3 regions of the Paenibacillus sp. FSL R10-2788 genome follow, and region 3 is predicted to be linked to each of the others. Evidence: riboswitches for the same ligand, from Rfam matches in the RefSeq annotation. Region 3 holds a riboswitch; each other region holds the start of a gene.
What was found. Region 3 has a riboswitch for cyclic di-AMP ahead of NSQ50_RS10680 (KamA family radical SAM protein). Riboswitches for the same ligand answer to the same signal wherever they lie in the genome.

Region 1 (6,223 bases), 1.9 Mb from region 3:
GCCGTAAGCTCAGCTTCCGTTTCATCTCCAACTGGCACAAAATCACTCGCCATCCGGTTTCCGAAAGTAATCGTACCGGTCTTATCTAGAATCATTGTATTAATGTCGCCGGCAGCTTCAACGGCCTTCCCTGACATAGCAAGGACATTAAACTGTGTGACGCGGTCCATCCCTGCTATCCCGATAGCGGAGAGCAGTCCCCCGATTGTGGTCGGGATCAGACAGACCAGCAAGGCGATCATAACAGGAATATCTAGATCAACGCCCAGATAAGTCGCAATAGGCCGCAAGGTCACTACTACAATCAGGAAAATCAACGTCAGACTGATCAAAAGTGTATTTAGTGCAATTTCATTGGGTGTCTTTTGGCGTTTCGCCCCTTCAACGAGGGAGATCATCCGATCCAGGAATGACTCACCGGGATCACTGGTAATTTTGACTTTAATCTCATCACTGACTACCCGGGTGCCGCCTGTGACTGAGCCGAAATCTCCGCCGGCTTCCTTAATAACAGGTGCAGATTCACCTGTAATTGCAGATTCATCTACGGAGGCCAGCCCTTCAATTACTTCACCATCGCCAGGGATAAGTTCTCCCTGACTGACGATGACAATATCTCCTTTACGAAGCTCGGAAGAAGAAACGGTCTTCACAGACCCTCCAACGAGTTTGTTAGCTGTGATATCCTGTTTCGTTTTCTTGAGTGAATCCGCCTGGGCTTTCCCGCGGCCTTCAGCCAGCGCTTCAGCGAAGTTGGCAAACAGCACTGTGAATAGCAGAATAAACAACACTGTGATATTGAAGCCTACCGATTTCTCTGCATTAAAATATCCGGGGGCCAGTACCATAAGCAATACAATAATCGTACCGATTTCGACTACGAACATGACCGGATTTTTGATTAACGTCACCGGGTTAAGCTTAATAAAGCTATCCTTTACAGCGCTTAGGAGTATGGGTCCCGTCAGCAGCTTTTTTCTTTTTACAGTACTCATCTTGTTCTCCCTCTTCCTACCGTAAGGTCAAATATTCTGCAATCGGGCCGAGCACAATGACCGGCAGAAACGTCAGCGCACCGATAATTACTACGGTACCAATCAGAATTCCGGTGAACAGACCATTGTCTGTGCGGAATGTGCCAATCGTCTCAGGAACTGGCTTCTTCTGGATCAGTGAGCCTGCAACTGCCAGCATCGCGATTATAGAGACATAACGGCCAAGCAGCATTACGATCCCGGTTGTAACATTCCAAAAGGTGGTGTTGTCCGCAAGCCCTTCAAATCCTGAACCATTGTTCGCGGCAGAAGAGACATATTCATATAACACTTGGCTAAGCCCATGGAATCCGGGATTCGTGATGGAACCGTTGCCCAAGTCCGTTAAGAACGCACCTGCTGTTGGTACAAGGATAATGAACGGATGCACAAGGATAGCAATCGCAATTAGCTTCATCTCCTTGGCTTCTATCTTTCGCCCGAGAAACTCTGGTGTTCTGCCAACCATTAGTCCACATAAGAAGACACCCATGATGGCATACATCAGCATATTGATTAGTCCGACACCTTTTCCCCCGAAGACGTTGTTGAGCATCATTAGGGCCAGAGGGGTAATGCCACCCAGCGGTGTCAGCGTATCATGCATATTGTTAACACTACCTGTCGTAGCTGCCGTTGTTACCGAAGTGAACAACGAAGATTGCGGGATCCCAAAACGTACCTCTTTACCTTCCATGCTGCCTTGCGAAGACTCGATCCCCAGCGTATTGATAGCTGGATTGCCTTTGGTTTCCGCATAATAATTCAATCCCAGCAGTAGTACGAACAAGGTCATCATTGCTGTGAAAATCACCCAGCCCTGACGTTTGTTCTTAGCGAACAATCCGTACATATATGGCAAAGAGGCTGGCAGCATCCACATAGAGAGAATCTCCAGAACGTTCGTAAGTGGATTAGGGTTCTCAAAAGGATGTGCTGAATTGGCTCCGAAGAAGCCGCCACCATTCGTACCTAAGTGTTTAATTGATTCCAAAGAAGCGACTGGACCGATAGCGATTTGTTGCGTCTGCCCTTCAAGTGTAGTGACCTCAAGCGATGGCTTGAGCGTTTGTGGCACATGCAATCCTACCAGCACCAATGAAACTAGCAGAGCTAATGGAATGAATACACGAATATGTGCTTTTACGAAGTCCTCGAAAAAGTTCCCGACTGATTTCTGTCCTGTAATCCCTCTGACAAAAGCAACCGCAACAGAAAATCCGCTCGCTGCAGACGTGAACATCATCATCGTAATGACTGCCATTTGTGAAAAATACGATAATCCCGTCTCCCCGCTATAATGCTGCAGGTTCGTATTGGTCATAAAGCTGATCACCGTATTAAATGAAAGCGTCTGTTCCATATCGGCAATTCCATTCGGGTTCAGCGGCAATCCCCGCTGTAATCTTAGAAAAATATAACTGAAAGCAACCAGTACGATATTAGTTAAAACAAAGCTGAGTGCATACTTCTTCCAGGACATTCCGTCCCGTTTTTTCAGGCCGATCAGCTTATAAATACCTTTCTCTGTGCCTGCAAACCAGCGATGCGTACGATTCGGTTCGTTAGAAAATACATGATATAAATACGTTCCCATCGGCTTGACCAGCAAGATGAGAATTACAATTACGACGACTATTTGCAAAATGCCCATGAATGCCCCTCCTTAAAATTTCTCAGGATGAATCAACGCGTAAACCAGATATATAAACAACAGTAGGGTAACAGCGATTACTAGAATCACAGCTTATCCCTCCCCGTATCCTCAACTACACCTGCGCACCAGCGCATAAAGCCATAAAATAACCCGTAAATTACAGCTAACGAAGCCACCATATACAGATCCATCATATCTTCCGCACTCCTTCCATTATCCTTGATGAGGTGATCTATCGATTAGAAAATCAGCATCACCACTATGGGAATAGATTACATAGCTCGCACCAAGTCTTTTATAGACCAATCTAGGATTTATAGAACTTGTAATCACAAAAATTGGCTGTGTCGTCCAGGTACGGCACATCTGAATATAGCGGCAGCAAAGCGGAAAGCTGCTCTCAAACAGATATACCCTGCCTACCGGGAACGATGGGCGAAACCAAGTGCTCTGATGGCGGGTATCCACTAGAATAACCTGCTCGATTCCGAGCTCCTCTAGTAAAGCTTTCTCAGCCAGATTGTTGGTTAATCCCGCCATCTTAATACCCCTGAACTTCAGAAGTTTAATGAAATGTTCTCCCGCCTTTGTAGGCGCACATACAAGCACATATTCATTCTGATCCGTCATCTCTTTTTTCTCCTCCTGCTCATTTACAACAAGGAGGCAACGAAAATCTCCGAAAGGATGTTGACCTATCGTCATTTTCGGGCACAACCTAAAGCTCGGTTGTGTCACGTCATTAGACGCTGCCTTACAAATACCGCTAATGATGAATTTAGCGACCTCTTGGGGGAGGCCTCCATAAATGCTTTGCTTCTAAGAGCACAGCAAAAAGCCACAAAGGATCTCCTCTGTGGCTCGCTAGCGGTCACATTGCACTCATCCTCTCTCCATACGCTTACGAGGTTAGCTGTCGGATTCGGGCGGTGAGAGTCGCCCTACCTGTATAGATGCGAGCTCACTCGCACCCTCTACAGGATTCACCCCATAATCAGCTTCCGACTCTCACATCGGCTGCCGATTGTTGGTTCCCCCGCTTTCCTTATCGGAAATTAAGCGGATCAAATATTCGATTGTCGTTGAAACAGGAGTAATCATACTCTTATGCACGAAGACTTGTAAAACCTGAATGATGCCAAAATAATGCAAATTAAAAACTATTTTCCCATTAGATAGCGCTTACTTGATATCTAATCTCTCTATATCTCTTGTTTACTCGAGTTTCGAGCGTTTAATCGCTATCTATAACCCATGTGATTTTATTCACCTTTTTAGAGCGAAAATACTGCAAATTCCCTTTATAGGTTGAAACGCAAGAAGCTGAGGTTGAGCGAGAAAGAGGCGCGATAACACGCCATAAATACCTATTTACCTCGTTTTTCAGTCGTAGTCGGCAGGATATGGTTAAAATCGCTCTAAAAGAACATTTTCCGTTTTTTACAGAAAATCTTGAAAAGAGTATGATTCGGGTTGAATCTAATTCATGAAAAACAATCAACGCTGAGTTCCTGCATTCGCAGGGAACGGGGGAACCATCAGGCCACCTGGCCTACTTGGGGTGAATCCAAAGGAGACTGCGTAAGTCTCAATAGGTAGGGCGACTCTCACCGTCCGAATCCGACAGCTAACCTCGTAAGCGTAAAGAGAGAGACCCTTGATCCGCCACGCTTTGGCCCAGGTATATCTGCCTGTAATCCAAAACCGCAGCAGAGGTCCTCCTCTTGCTGCGGTTTTTGCGTTACCTGAGCCTATTAGGTGATAGCACGCTGGATGGGGTGAATGTTTTGAAGCACTATTATTTAGGGATACATCAAGGGCTGCTTGAGCCGATAAGTCTAAATTACGTTTGTTTCGGGGCCTTGTGGTTCGAAGAAAATAATCACAGGTACATTGTAGGTTATGCATTTGGCCAGAACCAGATCCAAGCCCTTCGCCAATTCAGTACACCTTCTTCTTGTAAAGACTGTTTAGACTCTAAGATTGTATATGAAATATATAAAAAAATTCGAGAACAACAACAGCAGCAGGATTGGTCATCGCATCAAAAACTCCCGTGGTTTACAGCCTTCAAGGAGCCTTGGAAAGATGTAAGCGCCGGTTGGTATGTCTTGAGATCCCGCAGCACCTTTCCCTTACATCTATCTGTTATACGGAAAGAGAAGTTCCGACTATGGCTAGAGCATACCGCAGTCTGTGAGAATAAAATGGAAATGCTCGCCTGTGTAGAAAAGGCTAGTGTCACTCATCATGTAGACTTAAAGCTTTTGGAAATCTAAGGAGGAACCCTACTATGGACCAGCGCAGACTATCCCGCATTGAAGTATTTGTATTGGATGAACCCGAGCCTATTCACTATGGAATGGAAGGGGCTGAAGGCTGCCGTTATGGTATTCTGAAGCTCACCTGTAAGGGAGGTTGCAGTTGGGGGGCTTGTCTAATCTCTGCCAACACCAAAAATTTCGATCTCATTAAATGGAGTTCTTTTTTTACGGGCTATCTGTCATTGCCGTCTTGAGGAAGCGCTGGATAAGGTCCGCCGCGAAGGTTCAGATTGGGAGCAGGTTAAGCTTGAGCTAGTTCAGGGTGCTTTGCAGGATTTAAAGGCCAAGCTCCAGGGTAAATCCTTGGCAGGGCATATTCAGCAAGGGCGTCTGTACAGTGTTGCAGCTGGGGGGAGCAATTCCAGAAGTGAACGGCTCTACTACAAACCTTCCAAAGCTTTATCCACTGCCTCCCAGCAGAAACACAGTTGCCCGGAACCAGACACCGCCGATCTTATCAATAAATCCATCTCTTACTTTTCTATATTATAGATTCAAGCAAATCTCTCATTCTGAAAGGATCGTGTTCACCATGCCTGACCCCTTACCTCCCGTGTCCACCTACAGTGCTAAATTTGCAGAGTGTGTTCAAAAGTATACTAATGAAGTCTACGTACTCAGTTCCATGTTATTAGAACAATCTAATGAGGCAGACAAGGTTACTATCCGCACCTTCACAGAGCTTCATAAAATATATCGTCAGGATAACTTCGACCCTCAGTTATTCTCTATCCACGCTTACCGCACTTGTATTCGCCAGTGTGCTGATTCTTTTGCCCGGCGCTCTCTTCTATCGGCTAAGGGATTACCTTGGGAGGAACAGCTTGTGAAGGTATTGTGGTACGGCTTAAAGCTGCCTCTTTCTCAAATAAGCATTATTCTGCAAAAAAGTGTTCCTGCACTGAAAGCACAGCTTAGAGCTGTACGGGAGCAGATGACCGACCAAGCGGATATACGAACGAGCGCAAATCTTTCTATAATTTAGTCACTGACTAGAATTCAGACGATCTTTAAGCGCATGAAGCATCTAACGGACTCAGGAGCCTTTAATTGAAGCTTTTCCTCAAATTTGGCCGGCGTTCGGACTCCAGTAGAAATCCCGAGCGATGAGCGTCTCGGATCGTCTTCAAGCAGGCCCTAATCATCTTCCACCAAGGCAAGGCTTACGGACCCAGATGACATTATTTGCACGTTTATCGCCTTTTGAG
Region 2 (6,223 bases), 3.4 Mb from region 3:
TAGTCTTACCTCACTGCAGACCACGCTTCCGCCGCTGGTTAACGCTTATATGGACAAATATCCGACCGCAGAGCTGAAGCTGATTACAGGCCGAACGCATGAGATCGTATCCTCAGTTAGTGAGGGGAAATCAGATGTAGGTCTGATCGCTTCCTCTATTCAAGAACCTGGGTTACGCTGCATTTCTCTGTTTGAGGATCAATTGCGACTGGTCGTCTCAGAGCAGCATCCTTTAAATTTATCCTCCAAGCTAACCATGGATAATCTATCCCGGCTGCCTATGATTCTCTTCTCAAAGGGTACCTGGTACCGGCGCCTGACGGACGATCTATTCCAGCGCTGCGGGATTGATCCCGATGTGCGCATGGAGATTGACTCCTTCGAAGCCATCGTGCGGCTGCTTCCGACTGTCAAAGCGGCTGCGTTGCTGCCAAAGTCTTATCTGCGTCCAGAGCTGCTGAACGGCGGCGGACTGGTGTCCTTACATATCAAGGAGCTGGAGCAGACTCAACGGACCACCTGCCTGATTTACCGTGACGATGGAAGCATGAGCACGGCGGCTCGCAGTCTGGTGCAAGTAACCGAAGAGATGTTTCTGACAGAACGTGAGCAGTAAAGCCGGACCAAATGAATCAAGGGGCGCACCTATTGATCTCCAAATGAGGCAATAAGTGAAGCACTTATCGAAAAATTAGGGGATTTCTCCCTAAAATTCAGAGATTTTTGTTCATAAGACTTATAATTAGGGAAAACTTCCCTAATTTTTGGCCGATTCAGTAGCTAATAAGGAATCCCTCTAATTATTAGGGAGAAATTCCCTAATTTCGTTCATTTAGAGCGAATAGCGGCTGTTTTCAGGGAAGTTTTCCCTAATTAGTTCACACCCACTCTGTACATCGTACAAACAAAGAACGCATATCGCCCATAGTCCACCGTCACAGATACCACAAATCATCTACTACAGCCGTACGAATATCACACCTAACAACTCGTCAACCGCACAAACCAATATATTAGAACACTACGCGTGGTCTATAGCCATATGGCATAGTGAAATCCATTACTTTTCCTACTCTTTACTCCATAAAAAAGAAGCTGCCCCCAAGTAGAATTCACTACTTTTGAGTCAGCTTCTTTTCCTATGATTCTTGGTTCACAACTTCACTCTCAAAACGGTCAATACTTTCATTAGGACCAATGAGTACCATAACATCGCCTTCACTTAAATAATCATGGGCAGTTGGAGCGACGATTATTCCGCTTTCCCTATTTAGGGCAACAATGCTGCAGCCATATTTAGCTCTTGTATTTAAATCGGACAAGCTTCTGCCGTTCATGCAGGATGGCACGGTCAGCTCGACAATTTTATAATCCTTGGACAGTTCAATATAATCCAGCAAATTGGGCGTCACCAGCTGGTGTGCCACACGAATCCCCATATCCCGCTCCGGAAAAATAACCCGATCAACCCCCAGCCGCGACAATGCGCGGCCATGAAGGATGGAGATTGCCTTAGCCACCACTTGCTTGACTCCAATCTCCTTTAACAAAATGGCCGCCAGAATGCTTCTCTCCATATTGTCACCAATCGCAACAATCCCACAATCAAAGTTCCGTACACCAAGCGAGCGCATAATTCCCTCATCTGTAGCATCTGCTACTACCGTATGCGTCAGCTGATCGCTCATTTCCTCCACGCGTTCTTCATGGTGGTCAATGCCGAGCACCTCGTAGCCCATTTCCATCAGCTCAAGCGCCAGGCTTGAACCGAAGCGACCTAAGCCGATTACTACAAATTGCTGTGCTTTCATTTCTAATTAACTCCTATCCAATAATTATTTTACCTTCCGGATACTTATACAATGGTTTACCCTGTTTGGGACCGAGTGCATACGCTAAGGTTAGTGGACCTAGCCGACCTGCAAACATCGTCAGACAGAGTAGAATCTTACCGATCGCTGACAGTTCCGGAGTTAGCCCCATAGTCAGTCCTACCGTAGCAAAGGCGGAGGTCGTCTCAAACAAGATTGCCAAGAAATTACTGTCTTCAGTTGTGGAGAGTATCATCGACACAGAGGCGATTAACAACAAAGCCAGCAGTGTGATCGTTAATGCCTTGTAGATGCGCTCTTGAGCCAGCCGATAACGGAACAACACAACATCTTCCCGTCCACGCAGCATAGCAATAACAGCACCAATCATCATCGTAAAGGTTGTTGTCTTGATCCCGCCGCCCGTTGAGCCTGGAGAAGCACCAATAAACATAAGAATCACTATAAAAAATTGTGTAGCCTGCCGAAGTCCAGCAATATCAACTGTGTTCGCGCCAGCCGTACGGGGAGACACGGATTGAAAGAAGGCTGATAATATTTTACCGCCAAAATTCAGTGAACCCAGGGTACGAGTGTTAGTAAACTCGAATATAAAAATAACCAAAGCTCCGATCAGAATCAGCCCTGTGCTGGTGGACAGGACAACTTTACTATGTAGAGACAGCCTGCGGGTTACCCGAAACTCCACCAGATCTGACATTACAATAAAACCAATCCCGCCGGAGACAATCAGAAACATCACAATAATATTCACAAGCGGATCATATACATAATCAGTTAAACTGCGAAAATCCCCAAAAATATCGAACCCCGCATTATTAAACATAGACACCGCATGAAATACGCCAAAATAAATCGCTTTTCCAAGTGGCATATCAAAAGCCCAGCGAATAGACAGCAGCAAAGCGGCACAGCCTTCTATGACAAGAGAATATATAAGGACTCTTCGGATCAGCCGCACAATTCCTTCCATAGAGCCTTGATTCATGGCTTCCTGTAGGATTAGCCTGTCCCGCAAAGATATTTTACGCTTTAACACCAGTGAAAATAGAGTGGCCATGGTCATAAAACCTAAGCCGCCGATCTGGATCAGGATCATAATTACGGTTTTCCCAAAAATCGTGAACGAAGTTCCGGTATCCAGCACAACAAGCCCTGTTACACAGGTTGCCGAAGTTGAAGTAAATAATGCATCAATAAATTCTACGGAATTCCCGCTTGTGCTTGAGATGGGCAGCATAAGCAGCAAGGCCCCTATCAGAATAATCGATGCAAAACCAAGCACCAGTATCTGCGGCGGCGAGAGCTTCAGAAACTTAAATTCAGAAATCCTGCGAAACTGTGAAGCCACTTTGCTCACCTTCTTATCAAAAATTCCAACAAAAAAAGCACTGGAAAACCAATGCTGACTTGGTTCCTGCAGTAAATTAGCCTACGAGGTTAGCTGTCGGATTCGGACTGTGCAGGCTGCCCTATTCGTTCCTAGAACGAAATTCACCCCTGATGAAAGTGCCATTTATCTTGTACACTCCACTTTTCATCACTTCTTATGGTTCCCCCGTTTTCACCAGAAATTCGGCTACTATACAATTGCATACAAATTATATACGTTATTTAGTGAATTCACAAAGACACAATTAATGCTCATTCACATGAAAAAATGCGGTTTAAAGAGACTGCATCAAATGGAGTACCTTTTCTCATCACTTTTCCGTGTTTTCCCTGCAATTACACCGATTCTCACCATTCGTACACAAATGAACACGATAAAATTCATGGTATAAATTCACATGACTATTCTATACTATCTCTATTACCCATAAAAAGAACATATAATGTTTTTTGTAACCAGCCAGGCACTAATACTATAATGGAACATAATATTGTCAGTACATAACAAGGAGGCGTTACATGAATCCCGTCGGCCAGCCCCTACAGCAACGTGCCCTCTCCAAGAGGCTCATCATCTCGGGCATTATCGGTCTTATTCTATTTATTATGTTTCAGATTTCCCCTTCGCTGCTAAGCAGCTCTACAGGGGAAGATACCACCGTCATTAGCAAGGCAGAAGCCCGTGACCAAGCCGTATTATTCGCAGAACAAAAGCTCAATTACACCGAAGCACCAAACGATCAATGGAATGTACTTTACGAGACGGACTCTTCCTTTTATGGTTATATGTCTCGCGAGAAGCTTGTGGAGGACTATACCAAGAAAAAATTGGATCAAAAATATCCTTTTGATGTCTTTCGTGCAACGCTTACTCCGTCAGCGGATCAAGAGCCGCAAATCATTGTTGACCTCAATATGTATACCGGCGAGATTGTCGCTTTCTCAAAGGCTGCAAAAGTTGCCTCCGAAGAGGGGGCTGGCATTGCTTCCGTTGGTGCAAAAGAGGACAAGGGAGCTGACCTCACTCTAGCGCAGAAGGAGAATCTTGCTCGTCCTTGGCTTCAGGAATGGGAAGTAAATCCTGCCAAGCTACAAATTGAATCGAATACAGGAAGCCATGGGCTGGTGTATACGGATAGCACTGTTCAGGTCGGCGAATCCTTATTGCACTATTATTTTGATTTCAGTGGAGAGCAGGTCTCCAGCTTTAATGCCGGATTCACTGCACCGGCTTGGCATACCTCCTACGTACAAGGACAGACCTCTTTAGCGGAAAAGCTGACATTATTCGGTTACGGTATACCCACACTGATTTTAGGAATTCTGGCACTCGTCTACAGTATTCTTAGAAGAGAGCATACTTCCTTTAAACGTGGGGTATTCCTAAGCTCAGCCTATTTTGTAATCATGATGATCAGCACCTATAATATGCTGCCTGAATCAACAGGCGAAGGGCTAGAAGCACAGATTACCTCTGTCATTATGTTTATCATTTATGCTTTATACAGCCTGCTGATGTCCTCCTTGCTTTACTTCTCTTTAGTGGGCGGCAATGGCCTATGGCGAAAAGAGGGAGGCATGAACCCTTGGCCCCGCGCCAAAGAGCCCGGCTATGGACAATATGTGTTGGATAGTATCCGGGCTGGATACATGTGGGCTTTCGTTCTGCTAGGGGTGCAGACGGTTATGTTCATCATATTATCGTTTACCTTGCACAATTGGTCTACTACAGACGCCACCCAGTCTCCTTATAACATGAGATATGCTTGGCTTCTGCCTATCGTCGCATGGCTCGCTGGTTTATCTGAGGAAGCCATTTATCGCTTTTTCGGAATCCCTATGCTGAAAAAGGTGTTCCGGAACACTTTCGTCGCTTGCTTGATCACCACGCTGGTTTGGGCGTTTGGCCATACGTTATATCCGATCTATCCCATCAGCTCCCGTCCGATTGAGCTGACCGTAATCGGGCTGCTGTTCAGTTATATTTTCCTTCGTTACGGATTTATTGCTGTCATGTTCAGCCACGTCGTGTTTGACAGCATCCTGATGGGCGCTACGCTGATCTTTATGAAGGAGAGCGTAAATGTAGGCGCGGGTATCTTCGCGATTATTATGCCGTTCATAGTCGCTTACATCGTCTATCGATTTAATCCACCACAGAAACCTAAGCCGGTGGAGCCTTCTTCTTTGATTTAAGAAAATAAAATAGTGTACATCCTATAACCAAATTAAAAAAAGGGCATCATAGCAGCTTTAGTCGCTGCTGTGATACCCTTTTTCTTTTGTCATCATTGCTATGAGGTTGGCTCTTCGTCCTTGAGCGCATCAAGAATTTGTCTTGCCAGCTTTTCTCCAATAGAAAGTGTACGGAAATCATCCACGGAGGCTTCTTTAATTTTCTTAAGCGATCCGAAATGCTTAAGCAGCGCTTTACGGCGCTTCTCACCTATACCAGGTATAGAATCCAGCTTGGAGGTAACCATGGACTTCCCGCGCTGTTCACGGTGGAAGGTGATCGCGAACCTATGGACCTCATCCTGAATCCGTTGCAAAAGGTAAAATTCCTGACTGTCCCGGGCTAGCGCGACAGGCTCTGGCGGATCTCCAACCAAAAGCTGAGCCGTCTTATGCTTATCATCCTTAACAAGGCCGCAGACCGGAATGAATAATCCCAGCTCATTCTCCAGAATATCAATAGCAGAGGAGATTTGCCCTTTCCCTCCATCGACCACGATAAGATCCGGTATCGGAAGATTCTCCTTCAACACCCGTTCATATCGCCGCCGAATGACCTCGCGCATCGTTCCATAATCATCCGCACCCACTACCGTACGAACCTTATATTTACGATACTCTTTTCGTGCAGGCTTGCCATCAATGAAGACAACCATCGCAGAGACCGGGTTAGTCCCCTGAATGTTCGAGTTATCAAACGCCTCAATACGGCTCAAGCGTTCAAGCCCCAAGCTCTCGCCTAAGCTGATCGCTGCTCCAGAGGT
Region 3 (6,223 bases):
AATCTTCTCTCGTTTTTACTGTAATTAGATTTTCAATCTCCATAATTAAAATACAATTTCCTTTCTAGGTATGGAGTGGGGCAGATTGCCCATTAGTGTTTAAATAGCTTCCGCTGTTACCTGATACCAAAAAAGAGAATAGTCATTCATGGTGGAAGCGTGGCCTAACTGCCGTAACATAGTAGATACATTGCCTCTATGATAAGTCCCGTGATTGGCGACTTGCAACACAATTTCTGATAGGCGTGTTTGGCGGATTCCGGCGAATGGATTGTCAAGCAGAATGGTTTGCTCCAAATCGGATTGGTTGTGTAACCATGCTTTGTATTGTTCTGATAGCTGGGCAAAGATATTTACGTATTCATCCACAGAATCTAGAATGCTCAAATTTAGCGGGATACTTTGTTGAAAAGCCTCTGGCATGGCAGTGCCTGTTAATACAAGATACCACATCGTATCAACCGCATAGATATGGCTAAGGGCATGAGCGATGGTGGGAAATGGGCTGTTCACTTCTTGACTTAGCACAGAAGGCGGGAGTTCCTTGATTCTCCCCAGGATAGTTTGGTTTGCCCATGTGTGGTATTTAAACATTTCTACTGGATAATTTGTCATTCGTACATTCTCCTTTTGAATGGTCATGGATTTGTTTTTTGTTACTGTAGTTAATATAAAAGAAGAAGTATGACATCAGACTGTCATACTTCTTCATAAAGTTTGAGTGTGTTTTGAAGCTGCTCTTTTAAAATACCTCGCAATGCAGGGGGTTCGAGGACTTCGGCGCCGCTGCCAAAACTCAGCAGAATGGACCAAAGCCAACGTGCTTCCAATGGCTTATACACAGGAATTCGCATCGTCATGCTTTTATCGGAATGAAATTCCTTGTCGACTTGATGAAACTGATCCAAAGCTTCTGCCAAAGCCTCAGGGCCTACCCGGATCACTATTTCCTCCACCTGATCTGCCCTGTTTGAACAGCCAGCCTCTTTGGGTACCTCATGTTGCGAATGAAAGGTATCCTGCGTCAGGAACAAATTCAGCATCCGGGAAAGTCGGAACTCTCGATAGTCCTGCCGAGCCCGGCAATAACCATAGATGTACCAGTTGCTATATTTAAAATGAAGCTTTACTGGTTCCATTTCACGGGTTGTACGTTCATTTTTTACACTGATGTAATCAAAACGGACAACATTTCGTTCCGCTATAGCCGCACGTAAAAGAGGAAGTGCGTCAGGATCCGTACGCCGGGTTTCAAGATCCACCGCGAGACTAGAAGTCTGTGGCTCCGTTCCTATCGTTTGCAGCCGTTCAATGGTTCCTTGCGTATGCTCATCTTCAAACACGGAAGAGAGACTGTTAAGTACAGTAATCAGAGAAGTGACATCATACGAACGGAGCAGGCTTTTATCCATTTTATATCCGTCCATAATGCCATATCCACCTTTAGTACCCTGATACGTTACGACCGGGATGCCAGCGGCACAAATCACATCGATATCCCTATAGATTGTTCGCTGGGAAACCTGAAACTCTTCAGCCAGCTTGGAGGCAGATAAAACTTCGTGGTTCAATAGCTTGTAGATCATAGAAATCAATCGTTCCAATTTCATGTGTGCATTCCCACCCATTAGTTCATTTCGTGTTACAGCGTGATTATATCATAGATTTTTTCGGGCTAATTTTGGGAGGGAGGAGTTTTGTTGTTGGTGATGAAGAAATATCCTATGACAGAGTCTGACAGAGCCGATTAATTTATTTACAGATTAAATCCGCAGGCTCTGATAAATGATTAACAGAAATAATAGCATCGTTTTTTTTCACAGGTGGGGTCCAATATTGCTCATTCCCAGGCAGGTCATCGAACCATTCGGCGTCCTTTGGACAATCTAGAATCATGAATTTTCCGTATTCCTGATCTCTGGATTGATGGTATTTGAGATAGGCTTTCCCGTTATCAATGGCGAGAATTTCTATTTTTCCTGAGGTGTGGCTCATGGATAAGCGTACTCTTTTGCCAAGTCCTGAGGTTCTAGCTTTGGCTTCTTCTACAATTTGATAGACTTGCTCGAGCGGTAATACGAAATCCCGGTTTCCGGCAACGGGCCGGTTCACAAAGAAGTAGTAGGGTGTAACGCCAGCCCATGAAAGTCGGTCCAGTAGTTCCCCTAAAATAATGGGATCATCGTTGATGCCTTTGAGGATGGGAGTCTGATTTACGACAATTGCCCCTGCGTTGTGGAGAGCTTTAAATGCTTTTTTGGCTTCAGGTGTGATTTCACGAGGATGATTGATGTGCGCCATAACATAGATTCGTTTGTCTTCGGTAGAGTAAGTACGAATCAGCTCCAGCAGCTCTTCGTCTTCAGAGATCCGCATCGGATTAAATACGGGAATTTTGGAACCTAGTCTAATGATCTTAACATGCTCAATGCTTCTTAGATTTTCAATAATGGATCTTAGCTTCGGTGTGGAGAGAATTAAACTGTCCCCGCCCGTAAGAAGTACGTTGTTAATCTCCGGATTCTTTGCGATATACTCCAAGCCCGGAGAGACATCAGCCATCGCCTCTTTCACGTCATTTCGGAACAGACGCTTACGGAAACAGTAGCGGCAATAAGCCCCGCAGACCTCGGATACAATCAGTAGTGCAGTGGTTCTATACTTGTGCTGACAACCAGGTACCACATAATTCGTGTCCTCATCGGAGGCGTCCCAGCGCCCATACTCCAGCAGTTCACCTTCGTTAGGAATAACCAGCTTACGGATGGGATCATCTGGATCATCCCAGTTAATCAAAGACAGATAGTAGTCATTTACACGAAAAACAAATTTGTCTGTAATTTCTTTCAGATTCTCTTTTTCCAGCTCAGACAACATAGCTATTTTGTTAATATCCGTGAAGTACTTTACCTTTTGCACGTACATCTCTCCTTTGTCTCGTAGTGTGAGAAATGAGGGAGCCTTAGTGTCAAAGGCCAATCTACTGCCAGCAGGGTCAAAAAAAGCACAAAAAGAGACCCTTAGCAAGGGTCTCTGGTTATGTAAATAACATGAAAAGCAGACCCATCCACTGCTGACGAGGTTAGCTGACGGACTCGGGTAAGATGGTACCCTACATTCTAATGCTCAATGATTCGCCCCAATTAACTGGTTCCCCCGCTTTTCAACTGTAAAAGTTGGAAATTAAGCGTAGATAAAGTATACCCTATCAAGTTTTGAAAAGTCAAAAGAGAATCCTAGATTCACCTTCAATTGCTAGCGCTACTTCCGCCGAGTAGTTTAGGCAACAGCGTTAGCAGCTTCTCCCGGGTTAACGCATCACTAGAGTTCCATTTGCTTCCGTCGAGCAGATAAACATGTCCCTGACGTACTGCCGGGAGAGTGTTCCAAAGTGAACTGTCTAGTAATCGTTCCATCGCAGCTCGCGAGTCTTTGCGTTCCGGAATGAACATGAAGATATGATCTCCGGCGTAGGCAGGCAGTCGTGTTGGATCAACTTCGGCGAACCCTAACTCTTCGTCCAATATGGCTTGGATCTCTTCGGTCGGTTGTAAACCACATGGGGCATAAAGCGCAGTGGAGAATCCGGACATCCCCATAGCATATAGATGCTCTCCATGATCATAGACCAAAGCAGAGGCGGTTTCTCCAACTTGGAGAGTTGTCGAGTAAAGCTGCTGCCACATGGCAGCGTTTTTGATTGTGAATGACTCCAGCCATGCTTCGGCTTCGCGCTGTTTACCTAGCCAACTGCCTAATGTCCGCATTCGGTTGTCGAGAGGCGCAAATGAATCAAAGGTGAGTGTCGGAGCGATACCAGAAACTGCTCTGTAGGCTCTTTCATCACTATTTGCCAAAATGATCAAATCTGGGTTTAGGGAAGCGGTCAACTGCGGGTCCAGTGGAAACCCGACGTTGGCGAGCTTCTTAAGTCGATGTTTATAGACGCTGTTCCGGGCGAATGCTTCATCTCCACCGATAGGCTTTACACCTAACGCGAGAAGGTCGCCAAGTGTCTCGCCATGATAGACAATACGTTTCGCTCGTTCAGGAATTTCCACCTCATGACCCGTCCAATCCTTGACGGTAAGCTTACGACCTTGCTGATGTGCATATTGTCCGGGTGTAACTCCTGTTTTTTGCCGAAAGCGGCGGCTGAAATAGTATTCATCCGAGAAGCCGACCAGTCTGGCGATTTCCCGCAGTGGTTCAGTCGATTCCTGCAGGAATCGTTTGGAATGATTAATACGCAGATCCGTCAGGTATTCAAGCGGCTTTTTACCCGTAAGCTGTTGAAAGATCGGTGTATACTGCCAGATGGATATCCCCGCCCGTTCAGCCAACTGCTTCACGGTGATACTCTCTGTATAATGCTCCTGAATGAATGTTATGGTCTTTTCTACGGATTCCGTAGGACTTGGCAGGTGTTTGGAAGGGTAATTATGCTCAAAAAGTAGCAGCAGCAATTCTTGAAATCTTAATTGTCGCTTGAATTGTTGTACATCATCGGTATTATTCCTGTTCATGAGCAGCTCTTCGACTAGTCGGATTACCTTGGTGAACGGGTGCACAATTAACTCCCGTCTGCCGGAAAGCAGTTCTCCAGAATATCGTTTAGGATGCTTGGTTGTATAAATTGCTGTAAAGGTGATGAGGTAATAATACAACGTCAGCTCCTGGTTGTTCGTACTATAGGAGATTCCAGGAGATAGTAGATAACATTTATCCGTACTTAGTATCACGCTTTGATCATCGAGGTTCAATTGTCCGTTCCCTCCAGTAAATATGAGAAGGGTATAGTCCTGGGTTGTACGCGTTATAGAGCTTGAATCGGCAGCTTGAATCATCAGTTCGGCCTCGTTTAGCTGAAATAACAGAGAGTGGAGTGGGGGGCAGGACGATGATGTATGCAGCATGGGTTCAGCCTCCGTTCATTTGGTGAGAATGATTATCAATGAATTCATTGTATATAAAAAAAAGAAGCATATCAACAGCTGTTGACATGCTTCTTGCAGTTTTTTATCAGCCTTGTGTTAAACACTTCATCTCGGAAGGTTATTTCATATTCAATAGCTGTGGAATTTCGCCAAGCAGCCATTCTCTTGTTGTCGCATCACTTGAAGTCTTCATGATGTCTTGTGTATAGACATATCCGTTCTTGACGGCAGGAAGGCTCTTCCAGATAGGGCTCTTTAATAGATTCTCTGTGGATTGTTTTGCTTCTTCTGCCACTGGAGTCAAGATGAATATCCGGTCTCCGGCATATTCTTTCAGGACTTCCATGGATACTTCCTGGAACCCTTTACCTTCATCAAGGATCTTCTGAATAGCTGGAGTTGCCTTGAAGCCATTCTCCCCATAGAGTACCTGTGAAAGTCCGGTTGCTGCCATTATAAATAGTCTGTCTCCTGGATAATAAGTGAAGACCGCAGCCGTTTCGCCCTCTTTCATGCCTGCGGATTTCAATTGCTTCCACATGTTCTCTTCAGCGGTTTTATACTGGGCAAGCCATGCTTCTGCTTCAGTCGTTTTACCAACAATTCCACCAATGTCCAGCATACGTTCCTGGAGTGGGGCAAAGGTATTAAATATTATCGTTGGTGCAATTTTGGAGAGCTGCTCGAAATCAGCTTCATCTGTGCCCGCATAGATGATCAAGTCAGGCTGAAGCTCCAATGTTTTTTCCAGATTGATAGGGAAGCCTACATCCTCCACACCTTGCAATTGATCTTCAAAAACCTGGCCTTCCCCCATAGAAAGAGGATAACCTACCGCCTGCACACCAAGTGCAAGCAAATCGCCATAAGTTTCTCCAGAATAGATAATTCGCTGCGGATTCACTGGAATCTCTACAGTATGTCCTATGTAATCTGTATAGGAGCGGGTAGTCGCTGCAGCTTCATCTGTACTGCTATCTGAGGGTTCTGCTGAAGGTGCCGCGGTTGCAGCGGAAGAGTTCCCGGTTGCGTTCGCCGTACTATTGGCAGAGGATTGTTCCTTTGAGTTTCCGCACGCCAGTAGCAATGTACTCAGCAAAAATAGTACACATACCACAGCGAAGGACTGTCTTACCTTGTTCATATCTTATTGCCTCCCTATTATATGTAACGACCACCAATAATGATAATCATTCTCGATTAAAAACTATCATAAATTAAAGCCTCTTTTTACTCAATGGACAAAAAATAACCCCGTAATTTGATTTGTACAATCAAGTAAAAAG

Region 1: it holds a riboswitch for cyclic di-AMP, as region 3 does, so the genes downstream of both, NSQ50_RS02655 (hypothetical protein) here and NSQ50_RS10680 (KamA family radical SAM protein) in region 3, are expected to answer to the same signal.
Region 2: it holds a riboswitch for cyclic di-AMP, as region 3 does, so the genes downstream of both, NSQ50_RS25900 (TrkH family potassium uptake protein) here and NSQ50_RS10680 (KamA family radical SAM protein) in region 3, are expected to answer to the same signal.

The regions. Positions count from the first base shown of each region.
Region 1 is NZ_JBBOQA010000001.1:591,527-597,749, reverse strand. Features, by position in the region: gene kdpB (potassium-transporting ATPase subunit KdpB) at 1-995, opposite strand, end outside; gene kdpA (potassium-transporting ATPase subunit KdpA) at 1,012-2,688, opposite strand; gene kdpF (K(+)-transporting ATPase subunit F) at 2,701-2,778, opposite strand; gene NSQ50_RS02660 (hypothetical protein) at 2,905-3,396, opposite strand; cyclic di-AMP (ydaO/yuaA leader) riboswitch at 3,574-3,763, opposite strand; cyclic di-AMP (ydaO/yuaA leader) riboswitch at 4,183-4,347, shown strand; gene NSQ50_RS02655 (hypothetical protein) at 4,416-4,970, shown strand; gene NSQ50_RS02650 (hypothetical protein) at 4,985-5,209, shown strand; gene NSQ50_RS02645 (hypothetical protein) at 5,353-6,000, shown strand.
Region 2 is NZ_JBBOQA010000001.1:5,827,568-5,833,790, forward strand. Features, by position in the region: gene NSQ50_RS25890 (LysR family transcriptional regulator) at 1-616, shown strand, start outside; gene NSQ50_RS25895 (potassium channel family protein) at 1,140-1,811, opposite strand; gene NSQ50_RS25900 (TrkH family potassium uptake protein) at 1,825-3,183, opposite strand; cyclic di-AMP (ydaO/yuaA leader) riboswitch at 3,246-3,423, opposite strand; gene NSQ50_RS25905 (CPBP family intramembrane glutamic endopeptidase) at 3,744-5,420, shown strand; gene uvrC (excinuclease ABC subunit UvrC) at 5,519-6,223, opposite strand, start outside.
Region 3 is NZ_JBBOQA010000001.1:2,465,292-2,471,514, forward strand. Features, by position in the region: gene NSQ50_RS10665 (YdeI/OmpD-associated family protein) at 1-43, opposite strand, end outside; gene NSQ50_RS10670 (DinB family protein) at 100-615, opposite strand; gene NSQ50_RS10675 (helix-turn-helix transcriptional regulator) at 699-1,610, opposite strand; gene NSQ50_RS10680 (KamA family radical SAM protein) at 1,753-2,925, opposite strand; cyclic di-AMP (ydaO/yuaA leader) riboswitch at 3,057-3,200, opposite strand; gene NSQ50_RS10685 (helix-turn-helix domain-containing protein) at 3,249-4,916, opposite strand; gene NSQ50_RS10690 (ABC transporter substrate-binding protein) at 5,056-6,081, opposite strand.